Regions from separate parts of the Thermopolyspora sp. NPDC052614 genome, predicted to be linked through region 1. Evidence: predicted binding sites of a transcription regulator. Region 1 holds the regulator's gene; each other region holds the start of a gene.
The links. Region 1 encodes LexA, which represses DNA repair genes until DNA is damaged. Its sites were predicted from a motif close to TCGAACANNTGTTCGA; they were not measured.

Region 1 (9,861 bases):
CTTGGGCAGCCGCCTGCGGGTCGACGTGGGCTTGGTGGTCGTGCCCCCTTGGCTCGCGGTCGGCTTGGCCTGGGCCGTCGCGTCGCCGTCATCGGCCGCGGACGCGAGCGGGCCGGCGAGGAACGCCCACGCCACCACGCCCGCCATCGCGATGACCACCGAGCCGACCAGGGCGAACAGCCAGATCGGGCGGCCGCCCGTGTTCAGCTCCTCCTCCTCGCCGATGGCCTGGTAGTTCTCGCCGAAGACGGTGTTCCACAGCTCCTGCTGACGCTCGGGCGGCGGGGTCTTCGGGCCGCTGATCTGGCCGGCGGTCACGAACGGCCGGTAGGGGTCGTCGCCCCCCTGCGGACCTCCGGGCTGTGCCCCCGGTTGCGGGCCTCCGGGCTGTGTCTGGCCCGGGTGGCCCGGCTGGGGGCCGCCCGGCTGCGGATGGCCCTGTGGGGGCTGAGGGCCGTTTTGCGGATGCGGTTGGTGTCCGTGAGGGTGTCCGGGGCCGCCCGGGGGGTGCGGGCCGGGCTGAGCGCCGCCCGCGGAAGGACCTCCCTGGTACTGGCCTCCCTGGTTCGGGGCCGGGGGGTTCGGGCCGTTCTGGGGGTGTCCGCCGTGGTTCGGGCCGCCGTGGTTTGGACCGCCATGATTCGGACCGGCGTGGTTCGGGCCGCCGGATCCCGGGGCACCGGGAGGGGCCGCGTGGCCCGGGGGATGCGTCATACGGGCGCCGTCGGCGGGGGCGTCGCCGTACCTTGTCGCGGTCTCGCCCGGCACCGGGGCGGGGAAGGGGTTCGACTGACCGCCGAGCCGTGCGGTCTGCTCATAGGAGCGGGAGTCCGGCGGGCCGGGCGGACGGCCCTGCGCCTCGCGTCCGAACGGATCCGGGCCGGGCGAACCGGCGGCACCGTGCGCGGGGCCGTGGGCGCCGGGTTCGGCGCCGGAGGGGCCGTACGGGCCCGGCCGGCGGTGCGGCTCCGGGTGTCCGCCGCCGGGCATGCCGAAGGGTGGAGGGACCGGTTCGCGCCCTTGGGGCGCTTGCGGCCATGCCGGCATCGGGGGCTGGCTGCTGTGCTCCGGGGCCATGGCTGGCGTACCTCCCGCGGTCATGCCCGGTTTGGGGGTGGTCGGCATGATCTCATGCGCGCCAGGGGGTTCCGCAGCGAAACCGGAGAACGCGTCCCTGAACTGGTGCCCAGAGGGGTCCGTCGGAGGATCCTGCATCGGCAGGCTCCACTCCGCTGAAACGTCTTCCGGTCCCGTCGGGACTGAGTTGGCCACGCGGCGACCCTAAACCAATGGGACAGAAGAGGTCACAACGGATCTATCACCATCGGGTATCGCCGATCGGATCCGCGCGAGGCGGTCGCCGGGACGACGCAAAGACGATGAATACCCCTTGCAACCTGCGCTAGTCTTTCAGTATGCGTTCCGCGACCCTTAGCAGGCCGCATCGACCACGTTGAGCACGTGACCGGTCGATGCGGCTGCCCCTCGTGTGAGCGGGGGGCTTCTTTGTGGGTCGGATCGGTCGTTCACCGGCGCAGACATAACCAAAGGGACAATCACCCATGAGCGAGCAGTACGAGCCGAAGGCGCTGCAGGAGAAGTGGCAGCGACGCTGGGAGGAACTGGACCCGTTCCGCGCCGGCGAGGACCCGGACGACGACCGCCCTCGCAAGTACCTGCTCGACATGTTCCCCTACCCCTCCGGCGACCTCCACATGGGTCACGGAGAGGTGTTCGCCATCGCCGACGTGGTGGCCCGCTACTGGTTCCACAAGGGCTACAACGTGCTGCACCCGATCGGGTGGGACTCCTTCGGCCTGCCGGCCGAGAACGCCGCGATCCGCCGCAACGCGCACCCCGCCGAGTGGACCTACGCCAACATCGAGACGCAGGCGGCGTCGTTCCGCCGCTACGCGATCTCCTTCGACTGGTCGCGCCGCCTGCACACCAGCGACCCCGAGTACTACCGGTGGAACCAGTGGCTGTTCAACCGGTTCTTCGAGCGCGGCCTGGCCTACCGCAAGGGCGGGCTGGTCAACTGGTGTCCGCAGGACCAGACGGTGCTCGCCAACGAGCAGGTGGTGGGCGGCCACTGCGAGCGCTGCGGCGCCGAGGTGATCCGCCGTGAGCTGACCCAGTGGTACTTCAAGATCACTGACTACGCGCAGCGGCTGCTCGACGACATGGCCCAGTTGGAGGGCGGCTGGCCCGAGCGCGTGCTGACCATGCAGCGCAACTGGATCGGCCGGTCCACCGGCGCGGACGTCAAGTTCCGCATCGAGGGCCGCGACGAGCCCGTCACCGTCTACACCACGCGGCCGGACACGCTGTTCGGCGCCACGTTCTTCGTGGTCGCCGCCGACGCGCCGCTGGCCGAGGAGATCGTCGCGCCCGACCGCCGGGAGGCCCTGGAGGCGTACCGGGCCGAGGTGGCCAAGCTGTCCGACATCGAGCGGCTGTCCACCGAGAAGGAGAAGACCGGCGTCTTCCTGGGCACGTACGCGATCAACCCGGTGAACGGCGAGCGCCTGCCGGTGTGGGCCGCCGACTACGTGCTGGCCGACTACGGCCACGGCGCGATCATGGCGGTGCCCGCGCACGACCAGCGCGACCTGGACTTCGCGCTGAAGTTCGGCCTGCCGGTGAAGGTCGTGGTGCACACCGGCCTGGCCGACCCGGGCGAGACCGGCGTCGCCACGCCGGGCGAGGGCACGCTGGTCAACTCCGGGCCGCTGGACGGGCTGAGCAAGGCCGAGGCGATCGCGAAGATCATCGAGATCCTGGAGGCCGACGGCACCGGCACCGCCGCGGTCAACTACCGGCTGCGCGACTGGCTGCTGTCCCGCCAGCGGTTCTGGGGCACGCCGATCCCGATCATCCACTGCCCCGACTGCGGCGAGGTCCCCGTACCGGACGACCAGCTGCCGGTCACCCTGCCCGACCTGCGCGGCGAGGCCCTGGCGCCCAAGGGCGTCTCCCCGCTGGCCTCGGCCACCGAGTGGGTCAACGTCGACTGCCCCAAGTGCGGCGGCCCCGCCAAGCGGGACACCGACACGATGGACACCTTCGTCGACTCCTCCTGGTACTTCCTGCGGTACTGCTCGCCCCAGCTGGAGGACGCGCCGTTCGACCAGGAGCCGGTGCGCAGGTGGGGCCCGATCGACCAGTACGTGGGCGGCGTGGAGCACGCCGTGCTGCACCTGCTGTACGCGCGGTTCTTCACCAAGGTCCTGTACGACATGGGCATGGTCGACTTCACCGAGCCGTTCACCCGGCTGCTCAACCAGGGCCAGGTGATCAACGGCGGCAAGGCCATGTCGAAGTCGCTGGGCAACGGCGTCGATCTGGGCCAGCAGATCGAGGAGTTCGGCGTCGACGCGATCCGGCTGACCATGGTCTTCGCCGGGCCGCCGGAGGACGACATCGACTGGGCCGACGTCTCGCCGGGCGCGTCGCAGAAGTTCCTGTCCCGCGCCTTCCGCGTGATGGTCGAGGCCGGGGCCGCCACCGCCCCCGGCATCTCCTTCGCGGGCGGCCACGAGGAACTGCGCCGGGTCACCCACCGCACGATCGACGAGGTCACCCGGCTGATCGAGGCGCAGCGGTTCAACGTCGCCGTGGCCCGCATGATGGAGCTGACCTCGGCCATCCGCAAGGCGATCGACTCCGGCCCCGGCGCGGCCGACCCCGCCGTCCGCGAGGCCGCCGAGACGCTGGCCATCATGCTCTCCCTGGTCGCGCCGTACGCGGCCGAGGAGGGCTGGGAGCGGCTGGGCCACGGCCCGACGATCGCCCGCGCCCCCTGGCCCGAGGCCGACCCCGCCCTGCTGGTCGTCGAGTCGGTCACCTGCGTCGTCCAGGTCGCCGGCAAGGTCAGGGACCGCCTGGAGGTCTCCCCGGACATCTCCGACGCCGACCTGGAGGCCCTGGCGCTCGCCTCGGAGAAGGTCCAGGGCTACCTGTCCGGCGCCCCCCGCAAGGTGATCGTCCGCGCGCCGAAGCTGGTCAACATCGTCCCCTGACGGCGTCCGTCGGGTGAACGTCCCCCGGCGGGGTCTCTGTCGGCCCCGCCGGGCGCTGCTGGACCCGCCGAGCGCTGCTGGGCCGGTGCCGGAGCGTCAAGCTCTCCCGGCGCTTCGCGGCCCGGCGATCTGATCGCTTACCCCGCACCCGTCACTCTCGGCTCGTCGGGGGCGGTCGCCGCTCATCCGGCGGCAGGCAGGCCGGTGCCCACCTCACGTGGCCGACACGACGCCCGGCCGTGCGCCGCCGCCCCCGTGCGCGGCGTCCGCAGGCCCCTCGAAGCACGTCCATGCGCCGATGGCGGGATGATCGGCAGATGCCGCGGCTCCCAGGCCGCCCGGAGGCGGCCTGGGGTGGCCCGAGGAGCGCGCGAAGAGGTCAGAGGCGGCGGAGGACGGCCACCACGCGACCCAGAACCGTGGCCTCGTCGCCGGGGATCGGATCGTAGGAGGAGTTCTGCGGGACGAGCCAGACGTGGCCGTCCTTGCGCTTGAAGGTCTTGACCGTCGCCTCGCCGTCGATCATGGCCGCGACGATGTCGCCGTTGTCGGCGACGGGCTGCTGGCGCACCACCACCCAGTCGCCGTCGGCGATCGCGGCCTCGATCATCGAGTCTCCGGCCACTTGGAGGAGGAACAGCGTGCCCTCGCCGACGAGCTGCTTGGGCAGCGCGAAGACGTCCTCGACCCGCTCCTCGGCGAGGATCGGCCCACCGGCGGCGATGCGGCCCACCAGCGGCACGTAGGCGGCCGTGGGGCGGTTGATGCCGGGCTCCTCCGTGCCCGCGTCGGGGTCCACCCACAGCACCGGCTCACCGGGCAGCCGCACCTCCAGCGCGCGCGGGCGGTGCGGGTCGCGGCGCAGGTAGCCCTTGCGCTGCAGCGCGGTGAGCTGGTGCGACACGCTCGAGGTGCTGGTGAGCTGGACGGCCTCGCCGATCTCGCGCATCGAGGGCGGATAGCCGCGCCGCTGCACCGAGTCGCGGATCACCTCGAGAATCTTGCGCTGCCGGGGGGTGAGCCCCAGGGAGTCGCGTCGGCGTACCGCCAAGTCGACGGGTGTGCCCGCCTCGTTGTTTTCGGTCATGAATCCTCCTCGCGGCGTGACCCGTCGAACCCGGTCACGTGCCGACCTTCCGATCCGTATTCTTTGTGTCGCACACAGCGACCGTACCTCTATTCAAGATCATCATCAAACAATTGTTCGAGAGTCCTCGAAAATGACGGTGCCGTGGTGTACAACATCGTACGGGAGTTCGATCGATATGGTGTTCGATTTCGATCTTACTTCTGAATCCGATTCTCGCGGTTAGGGAGGCGGCAATGCGGCCCGACGCGTCAACATCCCGGATCAGACCCCCTGGCGAGCCCGCTCGCGCGAGCGCCACATCGTCTCCCGGCCGAGCGCCCGCCGAACACCTTGCCCCGGTCATCCCGATTACGTGCGCAATGCGATCGGCCAAAGCGGGAAAGATCCGGAAAAGCTCCGGCCCGCGCACCGAATCCGTGCCGTCACGCGATTCGGAGCTTGCGGCGAGGACCACCCCGCCTCCGCCGCGCCGCGCCTCCGGCCACAGGCCTCCGCCCCCGGCGCCCGACTCGCGGGTCGCCGCGAAGAAGCGCCGGGGCCCCGATACGGCGCCTGCCGGGGCGGCCGGGGGCGGTGCGGGGTCGCGGCCGGTCGGGAGGGCGCGGCGGGGCGCTACGGCGGCCTACGGGCGCGAGACCGTGGCCCGACGGCAGCCGGCCCGACGGCGGCCGGAGCGACGGCGGCCGATGAGGCGGCCGCCGGTGGGGCGGCGGCCGGTCCGGCTGACCAGACGGGGCCGGGTCCTGGTGGCGGTGGCGGTCCTGGTGGCCGTTGCGGGGGCGCTGCTGCTGGGCACGCGGGTCGGCATGAGCATCGCGTCCGCGGACCGCCTCGCCGCCCCTGCCGCCTTGGCCGCCTTGGCCGGCCATTGACCGAACCTCGCCGTTCGCTCGCCGTTTGACGCGTGACGGGGAAGTTCCCGTCTGTTCCGGATGTCCCCTCTGGCGCATCGTTTGCCGTGGTCACACAGCCGCACCCGCGTCCCGGCCGCCCGTTGCGACACGCCGACGGCGCAGCCGTCTTGTGGCCGGTGAGCAGTGCTTTCGCGGCCGGGTGCCGCTCTCGACTTGCGCTCACGGTTGGGCACTTCTAGGGTGGGGACCACAAGATGTAGTAGTTACACCGCTGTACTTCACCATAGCTTGTGTTTCCATTACCGCACTGTGGTACGCCGCAGGGCGTGCGCGAGCGTTCCGTGAAGTCCGGGGGTCCTGGGGAAAGGGGGAAACGGCGCGATGCACTGCCCATTCTGCCGACACCCGGACACCAGGGTCATCGACAGCCGTTCCACCGAGGACGGCGCGGCGATCCGCCGCAGGCGCACCTGCCCCGAGTGCGGGCGCAGGTTCACCACACAGGAGACCGTGCTGCTCATGGTGAGCAAGCGCAGCGGGGTGACCGAGCCCTTCTCCCGCGACAAGGTCATCGCCGGCGTACGGCGGGCCTGCCAGGGAAGGCCGGTCAGTGAGGACTCGCTGGCCAAGCTCGGCCAGCGGGTGGAGGAGGCCATCCGGGCGACCGGCGTCGCCGAGATCCCCTCCAACGAGGTGGGGCTCGCCATCCTCGGCCCGTTGCGCGACCTGGACGAGGTGGCCTACCTCAGGTTCGCGTCGGTCTACCGCGGCTTCGAGACACTTGCCGACTTCGAGGCCGAGATCAAGCAACTACGCGCTGTCCGCGACGAACAGCGGGCGTGAATCCGGCGGATCAACAAGCGATCGACAAGGCGAGGAACAGGCGCGCCGGGGCAGTGCCTCACAGGGCCTCACAGGGGCACCAGGGGTCTCAGGGGGCCTTCAGGGGTCGGGCGAACGGCTCCTTGCCCCATGAGAGTCATGGAGCCGCGGCGCGCGGACGACGTGTGTCCAACACCGGGCCCGGCGGCGGGCCCGGACAATCCGGCACCGGGCTCGGCGGGGGCCCGGCGGTTCGACCAAGGGCTCCGCGGAGCCCGGAAGGGGGAGTCATGACCGACACCGCAAGCGAGGCCACCGGCGGGGCGGCCCCGCGCGGAGGCAAGCGGGGGCGCAGGACCGGCCTGAAGATGAAGCGGATCTTCACCACTCCCGGCGTGCACCCCTATGACGAGATCGACTGGGAGCGTCGTGACGTCGTCATGACCAACTGGCGCGACGGCTCGGTCAATTTCGAGCAGCGCGGCGTGGAGTTCCCCACCTTCTGGTCGGTGAACGCCGCCAACATCGTCACCACCAAGTACTTCCGCGGCGCCGTCGGCACCCCCCAGCGCGAGTGGAGCCTCAAGCAGCTCGTGGACCGCGTGGTCGGGGTCTACGTGCGCACCGGCCGCGAGCACGGCTACTTCGCCTCCGACGAGGACGCCGAGATCTTCGAGCACGAGCTGAAGTACGCCCTGGTCCACCAGCTCTTCGCGTTCAACTCGCCGGTCTGGTTCAACGTCGGCACCGCCTCCCCGCAGCAGGTCTCCGCCTGTTTCATCCTGTCCGTGGACGACACGATGGAGTCGATCCTCGACTGGTACAAGGAGGAGGGGGTCATCTTCAAGGGCGGCTCCGGCTCCGGGGTGAACCTCTCCCGCATCCGCTCCAGCAAGGAGCTGCTGTCCAGCGGCGGTACGGCGAGCGGCCCGGTGTCCTTCATGCGCGGCGCCGACGCCTCGGCCGGCACGATCAAGTCGGGCGGCGCCACCCGGCGGGCCGCGAAGATGGTCGTGCTCGACGTGGACCACCCCGACATCGAGGAGTTCATCGAGACCAAGGCCCGCGAAGAGGACAAGATCCGCGCCCTCCGCGACGCCGGATTCGACATGGACCTCGGCGGCAAGGACATCGTGTCGGTCCAGTACCAGAACGCCAACAACTCGGTGCGGGTCACCGACGAGTTCATGCGCGCCGTCGAGCGGGGCGAGCAGTTCGGCCTCCGGGCCCGGCTGAGCGGCGAGGTCATTGAAAAGGTGGACGCCAAGGCGCTGTTCCGCAAGATGGCCCAGGCCGCCTGGGAGTGCGCGGACCCGGGCATTCAGTACGACGACACCATCAACGACTGGCACACTTCCCCGGAAACCGGTCGAATCACGGCGAGCAACCCGTGCAGCGAATATATGCACCTGGACAATTCGTCCTGCAATCTCGCCTCCATCAATCTCCTGAAATTCCTGACCGACGATGACACCTTCGACGTCGAGCGTTTCGTGAAGATCGTCGAATTGATCATCACCGCGATGGACATTTCCATCACCTTCGCCGACTTCCCCACCGAGAAGATCCGCGAGACCACCCGCGCCTACCGCCAGCTCGGCATCGGCTACGCCAACCTGGGCGCGCTGCTGATGGCCACCGGCCACGCCTACGACTCCGATGGCGGCCGCGCCCTCGCCGCCGCCATCACCTCGCTGATGACCGGCACCTCCTACCGCCGCAGCGCCGAACTCGCCGGCGTCGTCGGCACGTACGACGGCTACGAGCGCAACGCCGAGGCCCACAAGCGCGTCATGCGCAAGCACGCGGGCGCCAACGACGACCTGCGCACCATCGAGCCGATGGCCAAGTCCATCCACGCCGAGGCGACCCGCCAGTGGCAGGAGTGCCTGCGCCTCGGCGAGCGCCACGGCTACCGCAACGCGCAGGCCAGCCTGTTGGCTCCGACCGGAACCATCGGCTTGATGATGGACTGTGACACCACGGGTATCGAGCCCGATCTGGCCCTGGTCAAGTTCAAGAAGCTCGTCGGCGGCGGCTCCATGCAGATCGTGAACCAGACGATCCCGCGCGCCCTCAAGCAGCTCGGCTACCAGCCTGAGCAGGTTGAGGCCATCGTCGAGCACATCGCCGAGCACGGTCACGTCATCGACGCTCCCGGCCTGCGGCCCGAGCACTACGAGGTCTTCGACTGCGCGATGGGCGAGCGGGCCATCGCGCCGATGGGCCACGTCCGCATGATGGCCGCCACCCAGCCGTTCCTGTCCGGCGCGATCAGCAAAACGGTCAATCTTCCCGAATCGGCCACGGTGGAAGACATCGAGCAGGTCTACATGGAGGGCTGGAAGCTCGGTCTGAAGGCCCTGGCCGTCTACCGGGACAACTGCAAGGTGGGCCAGCCGCTGTCGGCGGCCAAGAACGGCGACAAGGACAAGAAGGCCGAGGAGCCGGCCGTCAAGGTGATCGAGGTGCCGCGGCCCACGCGGCGTCGCCTGCCGCACAAGCGGCCGAGCACCACGACCCGGTTCACCGTGGGCGGCGCCAAGGGCTACATGACCGCCTCGTCCTACCCCGACGACGGGCTCGGCGAGGTCTTCCTCAAGATGTCCAAGCAGGGCTCCACGCTCGCGGGCGTGATGGACGCCTTCTCCGTCGCGATCTCGGTGGGCCTGCAGTACGGCGTGCCGCTGGAGACGTTCGTCAGCAAGTTCGTGAACATGCGCTTCGAGCCGGCCGGCATGACCGACGACCCGGACATCCGCATGGCCGCCTCGGTGATGGACTACATCTTCCGCAGGCTCGCCCTGGACCACCTCCCCTACGAGGAGCGCGCCGCCCTCGGGATCTTCTCCGCGAGCGAGCGCGCCGCCCAGGCCCGCGGCGAGGACCCGGGCGCCCTGCAGGAGGTCGACCCGGAGGCCCTGGCCCAGTCCGCCCCGATCGAGGAGACGCCCAAGCCCGTCGAGCCGAAGCGCCCCGTCGAGCCGGAGCCGCACAGCACCATGGAGGCCCTGGAAAGCCACATGGGCCGCACCGCCGACGCCCCGCTGTGCATGACCTGCGGCACGAAGAT
Region 2 (9,861 bases), on a different contig from region 1:
CCGCGCCGAGCAGCGTGGTGCCGATGAACAGGATCGAGGCCACCGGCAGGATGGCCACCAGGGTGGTGTTGAGCGAGCGGATCAGCGTGGAGTTCAGCGCGCCGTTCGCGGCCTCGGTGTAGGTCTGCTTGCCGGTGGTGACGAGCTTGGCCGTGACCTCCTTGATCATGTCGAAGACGACGACCGCGTCGTACAGCGAGTATCCGAGGATCGTGAGGAAGCCCAGCAGGGTCGCCGGCGTCACCTCGAAGCCGGACCAGGCGTACACGCCCGCGGTGATGATCAGGTCGTGGATCAGGGCGACCACCGCGGCGAGCGCCATGCGCCACTCGAACGCCATCGACAGGTACGCGATGATCGCCACCATGAAGACGATCAGACCGATGATCGCCTGCTGGGAGACCTGGCCGCCCCACGAGGCGCCGATCACCTGGATGCTGACGTCGTTCTGCGCGATGTCGAATTCCTCGGCGAGGTGCCGCTGCACGCGGGTGATCTCGCCTTCGGGCATCGTCTCGGTGGTCGCGCGCCAGCCGTTCTCGCCGGCCTGCTGCACGATCACCTGCTCGTGCCCGGTCTCGTGGATCGCATCGCGGATCTGCTCGATCGTCGCGGTGGACGACTTGAAGGAGAAGACCGAGCCGCCGGTGAACTCCACGCCGAAGTTGAGGCCGCGGACGAACAGGCCGACGAGCGACAGCACGAGCAGTGTGATCGACAGCCCGTACCACAGCTTCTGACGGCCGACGAAGTCGACGTTGGACTCGCCCCGGTACAGCCGGCCCATCAGGTTGGTCGCGGCGGACATCATGCCTCCTGCGGGGTGGGGCGGACGGCGGGTTCGGTACGGCCGATGCGCCCGGCGTCGAGCCCGGAGAGTTTATGCCCCTTGGCGAAGAACTTTAGCCGGGCCAGCAGGCTGACCATCGGCTTGGTGAACAGGAACACCACCGCGACGTCGATCAGCGTGGTCAGGCCCATCGCGAACGCGAAGCCGGCCACGCCGCCCACGGCCAGGAAGTACAGGACGACGGCGGCGATGAAGGTGACGGCGTCGGCGACGAGGATGGTGCGCTTGGCGCGGCGCCAGGCGACCTCGACGGCGAGCCGCAGCGTGCGCCCGGCCCGCAGCTCGTCGCGGATGCGCTCGAAGTAGATGATGAACGAGTCGGCGGTGATGCCGATCGAGACGATCAGGCCGACGATGTGCGGCAGCGACAGCCGGAACTCGGCGTTCTCGCTCAGCAGCGCCACGCTGAGGTAGGTCAGGATCGTGGCGACGACGAGGCTGGACACCGCCACCAGGCCGAGGCCCCGGTAGTAGATCAGCGAGTAGATCAGCACCACGATGAGGCCGAGGCCGCCGGCGAGCAGGCCGCCGCGGAGCTGGTCGGCGCCGAGCGTCGAGGAGACCTCCTCCACCGAGCTGCGCTCGAACTTCAGCGGGAGCGCGCCGTACTTGAGCTGGTCGGCGAGCTCGGTCGCGGTCTGCTGGTTGAAGCTGCCGGAGATCCGGGCCTTGCCGCCGGGGATGGCCTCCTCGATGACCGGCGCGGAGATGACCAGGCCGTCCAGGACCATGGCGAGCTGGTTGCGCGGCTCGGGCAGCGTGGTGATCTGGCCGGTGATGCGGGAGAACTGGGTGGCGCCCTGGCTCTTGAAGTCGACCGAGACGATCCACTCGCCGGTGGTCTGGTCCACGCCGGCGGTGGCGCCGGCGACCTCGGTGCCCTTCACGGCCGCCTTGTCCAGAATGTACCGGACGTTGCCGTCCTGGCTGCAGGCGACGAGCTGCTTGTTCGGGTCGTCCTGCACGCCCTGGCCGCGGTTGCTCTTGGTGCAGTCGATGGCGCGGAACTGGTCGAGCAGGGCGGCGTCGATGCCGGTGGTGTCCACTCCGGCGAGCGGGTCGTTGGCCGCGGGCTCTGTCGACGGGGTGGCGGACGGCTTGGCGGAGGGCTTGGCGGACGGGCTCGTCGACGGCTTGGCGTCAGCGCCGCGGCGGGCCTTGCCGCCCGCCGTACTCTTGTCGGCGGCCGCCTTGTTGGTGGCCTGCTTGTTGGTGGCCTGCCGCTGGGACTGCTGCCCGTTCTGCCGCCGTTCGCCGTCGCCGCGTCCCGCCGTGGCGGTCGCGCTCGGCTTGGGGTTGACGAGGGCCTGCGACAGGGCGCGGCCGGCGGGCGAGGCGCTGGGGCTCGCCGAGGCGGTCCCCTGCGGCTTGGCCGAGGGGGAGGCGGAGGGGGCGGGAGTGCCCGACGGGGTCGGCGCCTCGGTGGGCACCACCGGCTCCATCTTCGCCGGGGCCACCGCGAGCACCTGGCGGAACCGCAGTTCGGCGGTGGTACCGACGAGCTTGAGGACCTCCTCCTGGCCCTTGCCCGGCACGGAGATGACGATGTTGTCCCCCGACCGCACCGTCTCGGCGTCGGAGATCCCGGTGCCGTTGACGCGGTCGCGGATGATGTTCACGGCCAGGTCGAGGCTCTCCTGGGAGGGAGAGGTCCCGTTGGGCGTGATCGGCGACAACGTCACCGTCGTGCCACCCGCGAGGTCGAGGCCGTACTGGGGGATGAACGCCTTTTGCAGAGCGGTCACCCCCGCCATGGCAAGGATGATCGCCAGAAGTATGAGGAGCGTGCGCCCCGGCTTGTTCCGGCTTCTGGTTGGTGAGGCCACTGGTCGTCGGTTCTTTCCGGATAAGGGGACTGTGGTGGTGTGATCAGGACTTTTTGGAGGACGAGTCGCCGTCGTCGGCGGTCGCGTCCCGCAGGCCGTCCTCACCGCCGTCCACGGGCTCGTCGTCCACGGGCTCGGCATCCACGGGCTCGGCGTCCACCGGCGCGTCGCCCGGAACGACCACCCGGCCGACGGCCGCCTTCAGCCAGCGGGTCTCGACGCCCGGGGCCACCTCCAGCACCATCTCATCGTCCTCGACCGCCACGACGGTGCCGAACAGGCCCGTGGTGGTCATCACCCGCGTGCCCGGGGTGAGGCTCGACTGCATGCGTAGCTGTTCCTGCTGCCGCTTGCGCTGCGGGCGGATGAGCAGGAAGTAGAAGACCACGACCAACAGGATCAGTGGCAGAAATGTCCCAATCGGATTGCCCTGCACGGGGCCGTCCTTCCACTACGAGGGTGCCCGGCCTTCGCGCCGGAGGTCTGTACGCGAGAACGCTTGGCCGGGCCGCCGCGCTCGTCAGCCTCCACGGCCAGCCAAGGCAGGGAGTGTAGGCGAGCCGGTCAAGGCCCGGCAACGAACCCACGATCCAGCACGCGGGAAAGTTCCCGCTTCGAGACCTAGTGACCGTTCTGTGATCACAACTGTACCGCGTCTCTGACGCTGGGTCGGCCAGCCGCGTCACTCGCAGCGGGCAAAGCCACGGTCACGATTCGGAAAGCGGCGCCCGCGGATCGGTGTCCATCGTCTCAGATCGGCGTCACGGGCCGGCCTCATGCATCGGTTGCCGAACCGTCGGAGAGGGTCGGGGCCGGGGGCGCGCCGAACGCGTCGGGCGGCGGGGGCAGGCCCAGGTGGAGCCAGGCGGCGGCGGTGGCGACCCGTCCCCTGGGGGTGCGGGCGAGTAAACCCTGGCGGACGAGGAAGGGCTCGGCGACCACCTCGACGGTCTCCGGCTCCTCGCCGATGGCCACGGCGAGCGTGGACAGGCCGACCGGGCCGCCGCCGAAGCGGTGCAGCAGCGCGTGCAGCACCGCCCGGTCGAGCCGGTCGAGCCCTTCGGCGTCCACCTCGTACAACTCCAGCGCGGCGGAGGCGACCTCGCGGGTGATCACGCCGCCGGTGCGCACCTCGGCGAAGTCGCGGACGCGGCGCAGCAGGCGGTTGGCGATGCGCGGGGTGCCGCGCGAGCGGCGGGCGATCTCGTGCGCGCCCTCCTCGGGCAGCTCGACCGCGAGCAGGCGCGCCGACCGGTGCAGCACCCGCTCCAGCTCGGCGACGTCGTAGAAGTCCATGTGCGCCACGAAGCCGAACCGGTCGCGCAGCGGCGCCGGCAGCAGACCGGCCCGCGTGGTGGCGCCGACCAGCGTGAACGGGGCGATGTCGAGCGGGATCGCGGTCGCGCCCGGCCCCTTGCCCACGACGATGTCGACGCGGAAGTCCTCCATCGCCATGTACAGCATCTCCTCGGCGGGCCGGGCGGTGCGGTGGATCTCGTCGATGAACAGCACCTCCCCCTCCGAGAGCGTGGACAGGATCGCCGCCAGGTCGCCCGCGCGCTCCAGCGCGGGCCCGGAGGTGACCCGCAGCGGCACGCCCAGCTCGGCCGCGATGATCATGGCGAGGGTGGTCTTCCCGAGCCCCGGCGAGCCGCTCATCAGGATGTGGTCCGGCGGGCGGCCCCGGCCCAGCGCGCTCTGCAGCACCAGCGACAGCTGCTCGCGCACCCGCGCCTGGCCGATGAACTCCTCCAGGCGTTTGGGCCGCAGCGCCGCCTCGATCGCGCGCTCGTCCCCTTCGGCGTCGGGGGACACGAGGTCACGCTCAGCACCCATGCGGGCCTCCGTTCCACGGGTCGGGGGGCCGCCGGGTTCCGTGCGCGTGGCCGCCGGGGGTGGTCATCGGCGGGCCTACCGGACGCTGAGGGCGCGGAGGGCGGCCTTGAGCAGGGCGGCGATGTCGGGGGTACGGCCCGCGGCGATGTCGGCGTCGGCCTGGGGGGCGACGGCGGCCACGGCCTCGTCGGCGTCGCGGGCGGAGTAGCCGAGGCCGACCAGGCCGGAGTGCACCTGGTCGCGCCACGGCGAGACCACGGGACGCTCGCCGCTGAGGGCGGCGTTGACGGCCTCCTCGGGGGTGCCGAGCCTGTTCTTCAGCTCGACGATGATGCGCTGGGCGCCCTTCTGGCCGATGCCGGGCACCTGGGTCAGCGCCTTGACGTCGGCGCTCGCCACCGCGACGCGCAGCGCGTTCGGGGTGTGCACGGCGAGCATCGCCAGCGCGAGCCGGGGGCCGACGCCGCCGGCGGTCTGCAGCAGCTCGAAGACGGCGCGCTCGTCGTCGTCGGCGAAGCCGTACAGGGTGAGGGACTCCTCGCGCACGACCAGGGAGGTGGCGAGCCGGGCCCGCTCCCCCACCCGCAGCGTCGCGAGGGTGCCGGGCGTGCAGTGCACCAGGACGCCGACGCCGCCCACCTCGATGACGGCCCCGTCGGGGGCCAGCCGGGCGACGGTGCCCTCGACAGAGGCGATCATTCCTCGACCTTCCTGGGTGGCGCGGCCCGGCGGACGCCGAGCACGGGACGGGCGGCGGCGCGGGCGGCACCGCGGGCGCCGCTTCTGGCGCGGGCGACGGCGGCGGAGATGCGGTCCTGCGCCCCGCCGCGCCAGACGTTGCAGATGGCCAGGGCCAGGGCGTCGGCGGCGTCGGCGGGTTTGGGCGGCGCGTCCAGGCGCAGCAGCCGGGTGACCATGGCGCCGATCTGCCGCTTGTCCGCGTTGCCGTACCCGGTGATCGCGGCCTTGACCTCGCTCGGCGTGTGCAGCGCGACGGGGAGCCCGCGCCGCGCGGCGCACGCGATGACCACGCCGGACGCCTGCGCGACCCCCATCACCGTGCGGATGTTCACCTGCGCGAACAGGCGCTCCACGGCGACCACGTCGGGGCGGACCTCGTCGAGCCACGCCTCGATGCCCGCCTCGATGGCGATGAGGCGCGCCCCGATCTCGTCGTCGGACGGCGTGCGCACCACGCCTACCTTGATCAAGGCGAGCGGGCTGCCGGGCCGCCCCTCGACGGCCCCGAGCCCGCACCGGGTCAGCCCCGGATCGACGCCCAGCACCCGCACATGCCCTCCCTGCCCACCGAACACGCGTTCGCGTGTCCGACCTTACAACGCGCCGGGCCTCTGGAAGCGGCAGGACGGCGGGATTTCGCGGATGTCGCAGGATGTCGCGGCGGCGGCGTCAGGCGTTGATCTTCTCCATGATCTCGTCGCTGACGTCGAAGTTGGCGTACACGTTCTGGACGTCGTCGCTGTCCTCGAGCGCGTCGATGAGGCGGAAGACCTTCTTGGCGCCCTCCTCGTCGAGGGGGACGCTGATGGAGGGCAGGAACGACGCCTCGGCCGACTCGTAGTCGATGCCCGCGTCCTGCAGGGCCTTGCGGACCGGGATCAGGTCGCTCGCCTCGGAGACCACCTCGAAGGACTCGCCGAGGTCGTTGACCTCCTCGGCGCCGGCGTCCAGGACGGCGGTGAGCACGTCGTCCTCGGTCAGGCCGTCCGTCTTGGGGACGATGACGACGCCCTTGCGGTTGAACATGTACGCCACCGAGCCGGGGTCGGCCATCGAGCCGCCGTTGCGGGTCATCGCGACGCGCACCTCGGAGGCCGCGCGGTTGCGGTTGTCGGTGAGGCACTCGATCAGCAGGGCGACGCCCCCGGGCCCGTAGCCCTCGTAGGTGATCGTCTGGTACTCGGCTCCGCCGGCCTCCAGGCCACCGCCACGCTTGCGCGCCCGCTCGATGTTGTCGATCGGCACCGAGTTCTTGCGCGCCTTCTGGATCGCGTCGAAGAGCGTGGGGTTGCCGTCGGGATCCGGACCGCCGGTCCGCGCCGCGACCTCGACGTTCTTGATGAGCTTGGCGAACAGCTTGCCCCGCTTGGCGTCGAGCGCGGCTTTCTTGTGCTTCGTCGTCGCCCATTTGGAGTGGCCGGACATCGCCTAGAGCTCCCTTACCATCTCGACAAAGTACGAATGCACCCGCCAGTCCCCGGTGAGTTCGGGGTGGAACGACGTGGCGAGCAGCGGTCCCTGCCGGACCGCGACGATCCTATCGTCACCGGCGGGGTCGGCGACCGCTCCCGGACGAGCCGCGGGGGTCCGTGCGCCCGCCTCGTCGCCGTCGCCGCGGGATGCGTCCCGGGGAGCGGAGGCGTCGGATCGCCCGGCGCCGCCGGGGACGCGGCCGAGGACCTCGACGCCCGGGCCGACCGACTCGACCCATGGCGCCCGGATGAAGACGGCGCGGATCGTGCCGCGATCGGCGAAGTCAATGTCGGCCTCGAACGAATCGACCTGCCGGCCGAACGCGTTGCGGCGGACCGACATGTCGATGCCGCCGATCGTCTGCTGGCCCTCGACGCCGCCCTCGATGCGGTCGGCGAGCATGATCATCCCGGCGCAGGACCCGTAGGCGGGCATGCCCTCCTTGATCCGCAGTCGCAGCGGTTCCAGCAGTTCGAACGCCTCGGCCAGCTTCCACATGGTCGTGGACTCGCCGCCGGGGATCACCAGGGCGTCCACGGCCGCCAGCTCGGCGGGCCGGCGCACGGCCACGGCGCGCACGCCGGAGGAGGCGAGTGCGCGCATGTGCTCGCGCACGTCGCCCTGGAGCGCGAGCACTCCGATGGCAGGCACAGTCGCCACAAGCGGTCCTTTCGGAGTCATTTCAGGTTCGTCCCGGTCGGCCGGGTCGCCCAGGTCAGCCGGGTCGTCCAGGTCGTCCAGGTCGGCCCGGTCGGCAGGTTCGGCCGACCCGGCCGGATCGGTCGAGTCGGCCGGATCGATGCGTCGGCACGGCACGCCGGGCCGGACGCCCGGTCGCCGCCGTGCCGACGCCCGATCACCAGCCGCGGGTGGCGAGGCGCTCGCTGTCGGCGAGCGTGGAGACGTTGATGCCGACCATCGGCTCGCCGAGCCCGCGCGACACCTTCGCGATCACGTCGGGGTCGTCGTGGAACGTGGTGGCCTTCACAATCGCCGCCGCCCGCTTGGCCGGGTCGCCGGACTTGAAGATGCCCGAGCCGACGAACACGCCCTCCGCCCCGAGCTGCATCATCATCGCCGCGTCGGCGGGGGTGGCGATGCCTCCGGCGGTGAACAGCACCACCGGCAGCTTGCCGGTCTTCGCCACCTCGGCCACCAGCTCGTACGGCGCGCGCAGCTCCTTGGCCGCGGCGTACAGCTCGGTGTCGTCGAGCACGGTGAGCCGCCGCAGGTCGGCGCGGATCTGGCGCATGTGCCGGGTCGCCTCGACCACGTTGCCGGTGCCCGCCTCGCCCTTGGAGCGGATCATGGCCGCGCCCTCGGCGATGCGGCGCAGCGCCTCGCCCAGGTTGGTGGCGCCGCACACGAAGGGCACGGTGAAGGCCCACTTGTCGATGTGGTTGGCCTCGTCGGCGGGGGTGAGCACCTCGGACTCGTCGATGTAGTCGACGCCGAGCGCCTGCAGCACCTGCGCCTCGACGAAGTGGCCGATCCTGGCCTTGGCCATCACCGGGATGGAGACGGCGTTGATGATGCCCTCGATCATGTCGGGGTCGCTCATCCGGGCCACTCCGCCCTGGGCGCGGATGTCGGCGGGGACGCGCTCCAGGGCCATGACGGCGACGGCCCCCGCGTCCTCGGCGATCTTGGCCTGCTCGGGGGTGACGACGTCCATGATGACGCCGCCCTTGAGCATTTCGGCCATGCCGCGCTTCACCCGCGCGGTGCCCACCTCGGGCGTGGTTCCGGTGACGGTGCTGTCGGTGGTCTCGGGGCTGCTGGACACGGTCCTACCTCACGATGGGGACTTTCGGCGTTCAGGCTTAGGATACGTGCTGTCCGATCTGCCCACGGACGTGCCACCGCGTCCATGTCGTCCCTGGATCCTGTACGACCCGGCCAATCGCGCGTCAGGTTAGGGGCAGGCTGGGGGCAGGTTAGGTGCAGGCTAGGGCTGCACGGGTTTGGGCGCGGCGAGCACCACCCAGACCTGGCCCTTGGCGAACGGCATCGGCTGCCCGTCGGGCGTGGTGAAGGTGGTCCCCTCCTCCTCGCTCGACCGCGACCAGCGCGCCTGGTAGGCCTTGCCGTCGCGCAGCACGACCGCCCGGCCCTTGCCCACGGTCTGCACCAGCGGCGTGTAGCTGCCGTTGACGTCGTGGAACTGCGATCGGGTGGTCTTGACGTACTGCACCACGACGGTGGGGGCGCCGAGCTGGCCGCCCTCTGCCGCCATGTCGCGCTTACCGTCCTGCCAGATCAGCCACCGTTTCTGCTGCTGCGACCAGCCGAAGGTGAAACGCGCCGCCGGGTAGCGCACGCTGAAGGTCCTGCGCTCGGTGCCGCCCTCCGGGGCGTCGCCGAAGGTGAAGCCGATGTCCTTGGCCTTGGACGCCTCCGGCGCCTTGGCGAGCAGTTTGCGCGGCGAGGCGACCAGGTTGTACGGCGCGAACCGGCCGGGCTCGCGCTGGTAGGCCCCGGGGGCGGCGCTGTCGGAGACGTCGTACAGGGAGGCCTTCTGCACGAAGGGGATCATCTTGGTCTGCACGCCCGAGTACGCCAGGGCGGGCTTGCCGAACATCGGAAGGATGTGCAGGTCGGAGATGCGGGCGCTGCGGACCGGGCCGACCTTGGCCGGCATCCGGGAGGAGAAGATGGCCATCAGGCGGGTGAGGCCGCCCTCGACCTGCTCGATGTAGACGATGTCGGCGCTCTTCAGGCCCATCTGCGGTTTGCCCGCGGCGGTGTTCTCGACCTTCACGGCGAGCACCGGGTTGCGCCGGGCGGTGGCCGCGCCGGTGAACGGATGGGAGGGCGGCGGCTGGGAGGCGGCCGGCGACTCCGACTGCGACGCACCCTGGGGCGGCTTGGCCGCGGCCTCGTCCGACGAGGAACACGCCGCGGGGGCCAGGAGCGCCCCACCTGCCAGGACGACACAGGCCATCCGAGTCAAGCGCACCGAAGACTCCTCCCATTTTCCACCAAATCGGGAGAAGCTTACCGATGATCCCTTACTTCTCGGTTGTAAACGCCTTCGGAGGATCGTCGTCCATCTCAAAGAACTGCGGCGTCTCGGTACGGCCCGCGAGCCGGAGCGTACGGACCAGCCAGCGGCGGTGGGCGGCGCGGGTGACG
Region 3 (9,861 bases), on a different contig from region 1:
ACCATGTCGGTGATCCAGCGGGGTGAGGCGGTGACGAGCGCGGTCGCGATGCCCTCGGCCGCCAGCGCGTCCAGCAGTTCGACCGCACCCGGCAGCACCGGGAAGCCGCGGGCGACCCGCTCGGCGTAGGCGTCCGTGAGCAGCGCCTTCACCCGCTCGCGTTCGTCGCCCCCGGCGATGTCGAGCGGCCCCCGCGCCCCGCGCGCCGGGTCGTCGGCCGGTCCGTACGGCCCGCCGACAGGGTCACCTACAGGGTCGCCGACAAGGTCACGGCCGCCGAGCCCCCGCTCGTTTCGCCGGGATCGTGCCGTGGCATCCGGTGAGCGGGGAGCGATGGGCGGCGGGTCGCCTGTCCGGGGCTCCGGCGCGTGGGGGTGCCGCTCCTCGTACGGTCCGTCCACCCGGCCGTCGGCGGGGGGAACGTCCCGGAGCCGCCGCAGCAGATGGTCGGCGGCGTGCTCGATGGTCCGGCCGTACACGTACTCGGCGTCGGCGCGGGTCGCGGTGCCGCCGAGCCGGGTGGACACCTCGGCGTACGCCTGCCACCACAGTCCCTCGGTGTCCACCAGCGTGCCGTCCAGGTCGAACAGGACGGCGCGCAGCTCACCGGGCACCGGCGACGTCGGGGGACGCGTTGGCGTCGGGTTCGCCGGACGGCCCGTCCGCGGACTCGGCGGGCGAGTCTTCGGAGGATCCGGCGGCGGACTCGGCGTCGTCGGCCGAGTCGGCAACGGCGTCGGCGGAACCCGGGGAAGCGGCGGACACGCCGCCGGAAGCCGAGCCTCCGGACGCCGGGCGTGGCGCGACGAGGACGGGCCGGTCGACCAGCCGGACCGATACGCGGGTTCCGGGCGCCAGCCGTGCCGCGTCGTGGCCCGGCACGTCCGAGAGCACCTCGGTGCCGTCCGCGAGTTCCAGGCGCAGCCGCGCGGAGGCGCCGCGGAAGGAGGAGTCGAGGATGAGGGCGGGTCCCTCGGGGTCGGGGGTGAGGAGCACCGCCTCGGGGCGGATCAGCACGTTCACCTCCGGCGACGCCGGCACCGGCCCGTCCACCGGCAGCGTCTGGCCGATCACCGTGACCACGGCCCGCTCACCGCCACCGCCCGCGTCGGACGCGTCGGAGGCGGGGGAGGCGTCGGATCCGGAGGCGGCGGCTTCGGCGGTGCCCTCGGAGACGGCCTCGGAGACGGCCTCGGAGACGGCCGCGCCGGGCGACGGCTCCGCGCCACCGGCGGAGGCGGCGGCCGACGCCGGCGCGGCGGCCGCGGGGACCAGGGAGATGACGCCGGGCAGATGGTTCATGGTGCCGACGAACTCGGCGACGAACGCCGTCGCGGGCCGGTCGTACAGCTCGGACGGCGTGGCGCACTGCTCGACCCGCCCGGCGCGCATCACCGCGACCCGGTCGGCGATAGACAGCGCCTCCTCCTGGTCGTGCGTCACGAAGATCGTCGTGATGTGCAGGGAGAGCTGCAGCTTGCGGATCTCCTCGCGCAGCGTGACGCGCACCTTGGCGTCGAGGGCCGACAGCGGCTCGTCGAGCAGCAGCACCCGGGGCTCCAGCGCGAGCGCGCGGGCGAGCGCGACCCGCTGCTGCTGCCCGCCGGAGAGCTGATGCGGATACCGGTCGCCGTGCTCGGGCAGCCCGACCAGCGCGAGCAGCTCCTCCGCGCGTGCGCGCCGCTTGGCCGCCGCAACCTTGCGCACCCGCATCCCGAAGGACACGTTGTCGCGCGCGTTGAGGTTGGGGAACAGGCTGTAGGACTGGAACACCATGCCCGCGTCGCGCCGGTTCGCGGGCACCCGCGTGATGTCCTCGCCGTCGATGAGCACCGCCCCGGCGTCGGGCTGCTCGAAGCCCGCGATGACGCGCAGCGCGGTCGTCTTCCCGCACCCGGACGGCCCGAGCAGCGCCACCAGCTCGCCCGGCTCGATGGTCAGGTTAAGATCGTCGAGGGCGACGGTGCCGCCGAACGCGCGGCGCAGCCCCTTGAACTCGACGCGGGCCCCGGTCATGTCGCACTCCCTTTCCTGACGCCCGCGCCCGACACCACGAGCAGCAGGATCCACGTGAGCAGCAGGCTGAACACCGACACCGCGACCGACACCTGCGCCTGCGCCCCGGAGATCATCACGATCCACACCGGGAACGGCAGGAAGCCGAGCAGCCGCGCCACCGTGTACTCGCCGAGCACCAGCGCGAGCGTGAGGAACGACGCCCCCGCCAGCCCGGACCGGATGTTCGGCACGATCACCGTCAGCATGACGCGCGGCCACGACGCGCCGCAGTTCCTGGCGGCCTCGACCAGGGTGCGCACGTCGATCGCGGTGAGCGCCGAGTCCAGCGACCGGTACGCGAACGGCAGCGCCAGCACCACGTACGCGAGCACCAGCACCACCGGGAAGTCCTGGTTCTGGATGGCCAGGACCGTCTGGTAGAAGGGCGTGGGCGCCAGCACGTCCTGCGCCCACGGCAGCAGCATGTAGATCCCGGCGGTGAACGAGATCGGCGGCACCACGAGCGGCAGCGTGCACAGCACCTCGAGGAGCGGCTTCAGCCTCGGCGCGCTCAGCCGTACGGCGAGCATCGCGGGCAGCAGCAGCACCAGCACCAGCACGATCGTGGCGGCGGCGAGCCCAAGCGACAGCAGCAGACTGCCGGTGAAGCCCTCCACGGTGAAGATCCGCGCGTAGGCGTCGAGGGTGAACCCCACGTTCGGGATGTTCACCGTGAACACGAACGCGGCCAGCATCGGCACCAGGAAGTACAGCGCGGCGACCGCCAGCACCACGCCCCGCCAGACGCGCACCTTGCGGACGCGTCCCCGCCCGGTGGCGGCGGGACCTGGGGCGGCGGTGTCGGTGAGGACGGCCGGGGCCGGGGTCAGTGTGGCCATCGGGCCCTCCCGCGTCGCGTTCCGGGCCTCTCACGGGCCGTCGTGTGGGCCGTGGTGGGGGCCGTGGTGCGGATCGGGGTCAGCGCAGCCATCGGGCGCTCCTGCGTTGCAGCGGCAGGTAGACGGCCATGACCAGGCCGGCCACCACGATCATGTCCAGGCTGAGGGCGAGCGCCACGTTCTCGTGCCCGACGAGCACGTTGCCGGAGAGCGCGTCGCCGATCTGCAGGGTGATCAGCGGCACGGTGGCGCCCACCATCGCCGCGGCCGTGGCGTACGCGGCGAACGCCCCGCCGAACAGCAGCACCACCCCGCCGAGCAGCGACGGGGCGAGCACCGGGATGCCGACCCACCGCCAGAACTGCCAGGCGGAGGCGCCGCTGTTCTGCGCCGCCTCCCGCCACTGGGGCCGCAGCCCGTCCAGCGCGGGCGCCATCACCAGCACCATCAGCGGCACGGAGAAGTACAGATAGACCAGGGCGAGACCCCAGAAGTTATACAGACTCCATCCGATGGTGGACAGTCCCAGCGAGGTCGTGACGACCCCGGCGTTGCCCAGCGTGGCGATCCACAGGAAGGCGAGCGGCACCCCGCCGAAGTTGGCGAGCACCCCGGAGGCGGTGAGCACGCCCTCGCGCAGCAGCCGGGACCGCGAGGTCACCACCGCCTGGGCGAGGAACGTCCCCAGCACCGCCCCCGCGATCGCCACCACGGCCGACAGCTGCACGCTGCCGATCAGCGCGACGAGATAGCCGCCCTGCAGCGACTCGACCATGTTGCCGAGGCCCGGCTCTCCCTGGACGGTGAACGCCCCGATGAGAATCATGATCGCGGGCCCGCCGAACACCACCGCGTAGAAGACGAGCAGCGGGACCGCGGCGAGCCAGCCCGCCGACCGGACGCGTGCCAGCGGCCCGCGCCCGGTCCGGGTCCTTCCCGGCCTGCCCGTCATCCGGCGACGGCCGCGGACCAGCCGGTGGCGATGGCCTCCTGGGCCTTCTTCACCTGCGCCTCGGTCGGGAACGTCGGGGTGCCCTCGACCTTGGGCAGCTTGGCCACCAGGGCGGCGTCGGCGGTCTTGTCGGCCTCCATGGCGGGCAGCAGCGCCGGCCGCGCGTACCCCTTCAGGTAGAGGTTCTGGCCCTCGGGGCTGTAGAGGAACTCCATCCACAGCCGCGCGGCGGCCGGGTGCGGCGCGTCCTTGTTGATCGCCTGGGCGTAGTACGCGGCGTACTGCCCGTCGGTCGGCACCACGACCTGCCAGTCCAGGCCCTTGGCGTTGAACTCGTCGGCGTACTTGGCGTTGAGGTAGTCCCAGTCGATGCTGATCGGCGTCTCGCCCTTCTCGACGGTCGCCGTGGTCGTCTCGACCGGGTTGAAGTTGCCGGACTCCTTGAGCTTCTTGAAGAAGTCGAGGCCGGGCTGGATGTCGTCGAAGGACCCGCCGTTGGCGAGCGAGGCGGCGAACACGCCGGCGAACGCCGAGCCGGACTTGGTCGGGTTGCCGTTCAGCGCGACCTTGCCCTTGTACTCGGGCTTGAGCAGGTCGGCGAAGGTCTTCGGGCAGGTCCCGACCGCCTTGGCGTCGCAGCCGATGGAGATGTAGCCGCCGTAGTCGTTGTACCAGTTGCCGTTCGGGTCCTTCAGCCCGGCGGGCAGCTTGTCCCAGGTGGCGACCTTGTACGGCGCGAACAGGCCCTCGGCCGCCCCGCTGAGCGCGAACGCCTGGCCGAGGTCGAGCACGTCGGGCGCCCGGTCCTGGCCCTTGCGCGTCTTCACGGCGGTGATCTCGTCGGAGCTGGACCCGTCGGGGTTCTCCTCGTTGATCTTGATGCCGTACTTGGTCTTGAATGTGGAGATCAGCTCGCCGTAGTTGGCCCAGTCCGGCGGCAGCGCGATGACGTTGAGCTGGCCCTCCTTCTTGGCCTCGGCGATCAGCGCGTCCATGCCGCCGAGATCCTGCGCGGAGGTCGCCGTGGCGGCTTTCGAGGCGCTAGCCGTACCGGCCTGCTCGGTGGGGGCGGATCCGCAGGCCGCGGTGAGCGACACGGCCACGGTCAGGGTGGCGGCCAGTCCCAGAAGACGGGAGCCGGACGTAATGCGGGACGAAAGCACGCAGGCCTCCAGGAACCTCTAGCGCACGTAAAACACGTACTGGTGCGCTGAACGTAGGCGAAATCGCGCGACCAAAGCCAGACCAAGTAAGTCGCACAACGGTTGCGGTTCTGTGAACAGATACTGACCGTCCTCCTGTTTTCCGAAAGAGCGGTTTGCCGCGGGGTAGGGCGTGGGGTCGGGAGGGGGCCGAGGCGCCACGGTTTTCGGACAGGGCCTGCGCCGTATCGGAACCCACGGTGATCGGGGTCGAGCGGCGCTCGGGTGGTCGCCGGCCGGGCGGCGGGCGTGCGTGGCCCGTGTCGGCCCTGAAGTCGGCCTCGAAGTCGGCCTCGAAGCCGGCATCCCGGGGGCGGCGTGTCGCGACTTGCATCCCGGCCGCTGGGAACATATGTTCGATGTATCCGTCGACGCCCGTTCTTCCCCCGGGTGGCTCCGCAGCAGGCCACAGGGAGACGAACCGTCTTGAGCAGACTTTACGGCGACCCCATCGAGGTGTGGACGCGAGACGGCGAGCCCATCCAGTTCGTCTGGCGCGACCGGCTCTACGTCGTCCGCCAGGTGCTCGAACACTGGGTGGTGGCCCGGGAATGGTGGAAGACCTCCGAGACCGACCCGGGCGAGCGCCGGTTCTGGCGGGTCGAGGCGAGCCCCGGCAAGGACGTGGGCACCTACGAACTGCGCTATGACACCGCCAGCGAGGGCTGGCTCCTGCTGAGGGCGTGGGACTGATGGCCCCGACCCCGTACCCGGGCATCGACCCGCGCCTCCGCCGGGACGCGCCGCCCACGGCCTCGCCTGCGGATCCGTTCCCGCACCTGCACGTCGCCTCGGCCTATTCGCTCCGGTACGGCACCGCCTTCCCCTCGGCCCTGGTCCGCCAGGCCGCCGACGACGGCGCCGACATCCTCGCGCTGACCGACCGCGACGGCCTCTACGGCGCGATCAAGCACGTCCAGGCGTGCCACGAGGCGGGCCTCGGCCCGGTCGTCGGCGTCGACCTGGCGCTGTCGGGCGAGGACCGGGCGGGAGGAAAGGCGTCGGCCCGGTCGGTGGCCCGCTCGTCGGCCCAAGCGGTGGACAACCCGGACAACGGGACGGCGGATCGGGTGGTCGTGCTGGCCCGCTCCGACGGCTGGCCCCACCTGTGCCGCCTGGTCACCGCCGCCCACTCCGGCGAACGCGGCGACCCCCGGGTCACCCCGGAGATGATCGCCGAGCATGCCGAGGGCCTGTTCGTGCTGCTCGGCCCCTGCTCCGACGTCGGCCGCGCCGTCGCCGCCCGCCGCGACCAGCAGGCCCGCGCCCTGCTGGCCCGCTGGCGCGCCGCCGCCGGAGACTCGCTCGTGATCGAGCTGGTGGACCGCTACGGCCCGCGCGAGGCGAGCAACGCCACCCGCATGCTCGCCCTCGCCGAGTCGGCCGGCCTGCCCGCCGTGCTCACCAACGCCGTCCGCTTCCTCGGCCCCGCCGACTACCAGGTCGGCCACGTGCTCGACGCGGCCCGCAACCTCGCCCCGCTGCACCCGTACACGGTGGAGCGCTCGGCGTCGCACGCCTACCTGAAGACCGGCGCCGAGATGGTCCTGGTCGCCCGCCGCGTCTGCGGCGCCGACCCCGAGCGCATGGCGCGCCTGCTCGCCACGACCCGCCGCGTCGCCCGCCGCTGCGTGCTCGACCCGCTGGAGGTCCTCGCCCTGCGGAACGACCCGCCGCGCCTGCACCTGCCCGAGATCGGCCGCGACCCGGTCCCGCTGCTGCGCCACCGCTGCGAGGACGGCCTGCACGAACGCGGCCTGGAACGTTCCACACACGCCCGCCGCCGCCTCGCCGAGGAGCTCGACATCATCGAGCGCAAGCGCCTGTCCGGCTACTTCGTCGCCGTCGCCGGAATCACCGACATGATCCGCGGCATGGGCGTGCGCTGCGCCGTCCGCGGCTCGGGCGCGGGCAGCCTGGTCACCTACCTGATCCGGATCGGCGAGGTGAACCCCCTCGACCACGGCCTGCTCATGGAGCGCTTCCTGTCCGAGGGCCGCGTCGGCCTGCCCGACATCGACATCGACGTGGAGTCGGCGCGCCGCCTCGACTGCTACCGCGCCATCCACGACCGGTACGGCGAGGCCCGCGTCGCCTGCGTGTCGATGATGGAGACCTACCGGGCGCGCAGCGCCATCCGCGACGTGGGCGCGGCGATGGGCCTGCCCCCGCACGAGATCGACGTGATCGCCAAGGCGTTCCCGCACATCCGCGCCCGCCAGATCCGCGCCGCCCTGTCCGACCTGCCCGAGCTGCGGCAGAGCGGGCTGAACGACCGGATCCTGGAGACGACGTTCCGCCTCGCCGAACGCCTGGACGGCCTGCCCCGCCACATCGCCCTGCACCCGTGCGGCGTGCTCATCGGCAACGCGGGCCTGCGCGACCGCACCCCCGTCGAACGCAGCCTGCTCGGCTTCCCGATGAGCCAGTTCGACAAGGACGACGTGGAGGAGGCCGGGCTGCTCAAGCTCGACGTCCTCGGCGTGCGCATGCAGTCGTCCCTGGCGTACGCGGTGGACGAGATCGAGCGGGTGGACGGCGAGCGGATCGACCTCGACGCGGTCCCGCACGACGACGCCGCGACGTACGACATGATCCGCGAGGCCCGCACGATCGGCTGCTTCCAGATCGAGTCGCCCGGCCAGCGCGACCTCGTCGCCAAACTGGAGCCGCGCAGCATGCACGACCTGATCGTGGACATCTCGCTGTTCCGCCCGGGACCGGTCAACTCCGACATGGTCACGCCGTACCTGGAGGCCCGGCACGGCTGGCGGTCGGCCCGCTACCCGCACCCGAAGCTGCGGGCGGCCCTGGAGGAGACCAACGGCGTGGTCGTCTTCCACGAGCAGGTCCTGAAGATCATCGACATCATGACCGGGAAGGGCCTGTCGGAGGCCGAGAAGATCCGCCGTAGCCTCGGCGACCCCGAGCGCCGCGAGCTCGTGCGGGGGTGGTTCCGGCGCAACGTCCTGCCCGAGTACGGCCCGGCGGACGTCGAGGAGGCGTGGCGCGTCATCGACGCGTTCGGCGCGTTCGGCTTCTGCAAGGCGCACGCGGCGGCGTTCGCGCTCCCCACCTACCAGTCGGCGTGGCTGAAACGCCACCACACCGCCGCGTTCTTCGCCGGGGTGCTCGCCCACGACCCGGGCATGTACCCGCCCCGCGTGATCCTCGACGAGGCCCGCCGCTGCGGCGTGCCGATCCTCCCGCTGGACGTCAACCGCTCCGGCCGCACCTGGCGGGTCGAACGCCTCCCCGGGGACGCCCGCCCCGGCGGGCCGCCGAGCCCTGTGCCGGGCGGCGGCCTGAACGCGGCCGGGCACGGATTGCGGGTCCCGTTCTCGGCCGTCAAGGGGATCTCGGAGGCCGAGGTGGACCGGATGGTGGCCGGGCAGCCGTACACGTCCCTGGCGGACTTCTGGGATCGGGCGCGGCCGTCGCGCCCGATCGCCGAGCGAATCGTCGAGGTGGGCGGCTTCGACGCGGTGCACGGCCTGCGGCCGGGCGAGCCGCGCTGGCGGCCCGGCCGGCTCACCCGGCGCGACCTGGTCGCCCAGGTGGGCGCGCTGGAGCGGGCGTCGTCGGGGGTGGGGGAGACCCAGCTCGTCATGGGCTTCACCGACCGGGTGACCCCCGGTGAACTGCCGGAGATGTCCGAGGCCGAGGCGGTCGAGGCCGAACTGACGATCCTCGGCCTGGACGTCAGCCGCCACGTGCTCAGCTTCCACGACGAACTGCTCGACGCGCTCGGCGTGACCCGCGCCAAGGACCTGCTCCGCCGCCGCAACGGCGCGGAGATCCTGGTGGCCGGGGTGAAGGTGGCCACCCAGACGCCCGCCATCCGGTCGGGACAGCGGATCATCTTCACCACGCTGGAGGATTCGACCGGGCCGATCGACCTGACGTTCTTCGAGTCGGTGCAGGGCCGCTGCGCGGCGACCGTGTTCGGATCGTGGCTGCTGGTGGCGCGGGGCGTGGTACGGCGCACCGGCGCGCGGGCGGTCTCGGTACGCGCGGTCGACTGCTGGAACCTGGTCGATCTGGACCGCGCCTGGCGCGGCGGCGGCGTCGCCGAGGCGCGGGCGCTGATGAGCGCGACCGGGCGGCGGGCCGACGGCGGCGTCGGCGGGGGCGTCGGCGGGGCGGCGATCGAGTACGGCAACGGCTACCGGATCTCCCCCTACGCCGACGTCGGCCCCGCGCCCGGCGTCACGAGGCCGCCGCGCTCCCTGTGGCACGCCAGCGGAGGCAGCTCGGGCCCGACCGTACGCCGGGGGGCGTGATCCTTTCGCTACGCGAGATTTCCGGTTCGATACCTCTCGCCTGGTTCGATCAGGTGTAATTCGTCTATACACGACATCGGCGACATGGGATGGGGGCGGTGTGACGGGCCATCCGATGGACCGCACGTGGGGCCGCTCCAGGCGGGGCCACGCCGATCCGGAGCGCGCGGGCCTCGCGCTCGCCGGAACCGGGCATGCGGTATCCGGCCACGCGATCTCCGGTCGTGCCGTATCAGGCCACGCGGTATCCGGCCACGCGGCGTACGGGCACGCGGTCTCCAGGCACGCGGGGCCGGGGCGCTCGCGATCGGGACGTCCGGAGCCGAGCCGTTCCGAGCCGGGGCATCCGAGCCAAGATCCCGCACCGGGACGTCCGAGGCCGGCGGGAACGCCGAGACGAACGAGGAGAACGGCGCGTGCGGTCGCCGCCGCGCTCGTGGCGCTCTGCACGTTGCTGTCCGGCTGTTCCTCCGGCTCCGAGCCGACCTCGGAGAACTCGAAGAACCCGAAGAAAACGTCCGAGGCCA

Region 2: a site for LexA is predicted at 5,821-5,836, ahead of ruvC (crossover junction endodeoxyribonuclease RuvC). Genes of this name have one in related genera too.
Region 3: a site for LexA is predicted at 5,396-5,411, ahead of AB0K60_RS06920 (DUF6504 family protein). Genes of this name have one in related genera too.

Annotation. Positions count from the first base shown of each region.
Region 1 covers NZ_JBFATZ010000001.1:177,651-187,511, forward strand. Annotated here, with positions in the region: gene AB0K60_RS00720 (hypothetical protein) at 1-318, opposite strand, end outside; gene leuS (leucine--tRNA ligase) at 1,563-4,022, shown strand; gene lexA (transcriptional repressor LexA) at 4,402-5,109, opposite strand; gene AB0K60_RS00735 (hypothetical protein) at 5,799-5,984, shown strand; gene nrdR (transcriptional regulator NrdR) at 6,348-6,809, shown strand; gene AB0K60_RS00745 (vitamin B12-dependent ribonucleotide reductase) at 7,079-9,861, shown strand, end outside.
Region 2 covers NZ_JBFATZ010000022.1:25,855-35,715, reverse strand. Annotated here, with positions in the region: gene secF (protein translocase subunit SecF) at 1-808, opposite strand, end outside; gene secD (protein translocase subunit SecD) at 808-2,604, opposite strand; gene yajC (preprotein translocase subunit YajC) at 2,720-3,112, opposite strand; gene ruvB (Holliday junction branch migration DNA helicase RuvB) at 3,451-4,512, opposite strand; gene ruvA (Holliday junction branch migration protein RuvA) at 4,588-5,211, opposite strand; gene ruvC (crossover junction endodeoxyribonuclease RuvC) at 5,208-5,804, opposite strand; gene AB0K60_RS31955 (YebC/PmpR family DNA-binding transcriptional regulator) at 5,923-6,678, opposite strand; gene pdxT (pyridoxal 5'-phosphate synthase glutaminase subunit PdxT) at 6,682-7,386, opposite strand; gene pdxS (pyridoxal 5'-phosphate synthase lyase subunit PdxS) at 7,583-8,512, opposite strand; gene AB0K60_RS31940 (DUF3048 domain-containing protein) at 8,675-9,685, opposite strand; gene AB0K60_RS31935 (hypothetical protein) at 9,738-9,861, opposite strand, start outside.
Region 3 covers NZ_JBFATZ010000003.1:76,115-85,975, reverse strand. Annotated here, with positions in the region: gene AB0K60_RS06945 (HAD-IA family hydrolase) at 1-614, opposite strand, end outside; gene AB0K60_RS06940 (ABC transporter ATP-binding protein) at 604-2,016, opposite strand; gene AB0K60_RS06935 (ABC transporter permease subunit) at 2,013-2,897, opposite strand; gene AB0K60_RS06930 (ABC transporter permease subunit) at 2,977-3,849, opposite strand; gene AB0K60_RS06925 (extracellular solute-binding protein) at 3,846-5,012, opposite strand; gene AB0K60_RS06920 (DUF6504 family protein) at 5,478-5,744, shown strand; gene dnaE (DNA polymerase III subunit alpha) at 5,744-9,334, shown strand; gene AB0K60_RS06910 (hypothetical protein) at 9,771-9,861, shown strand, end outside.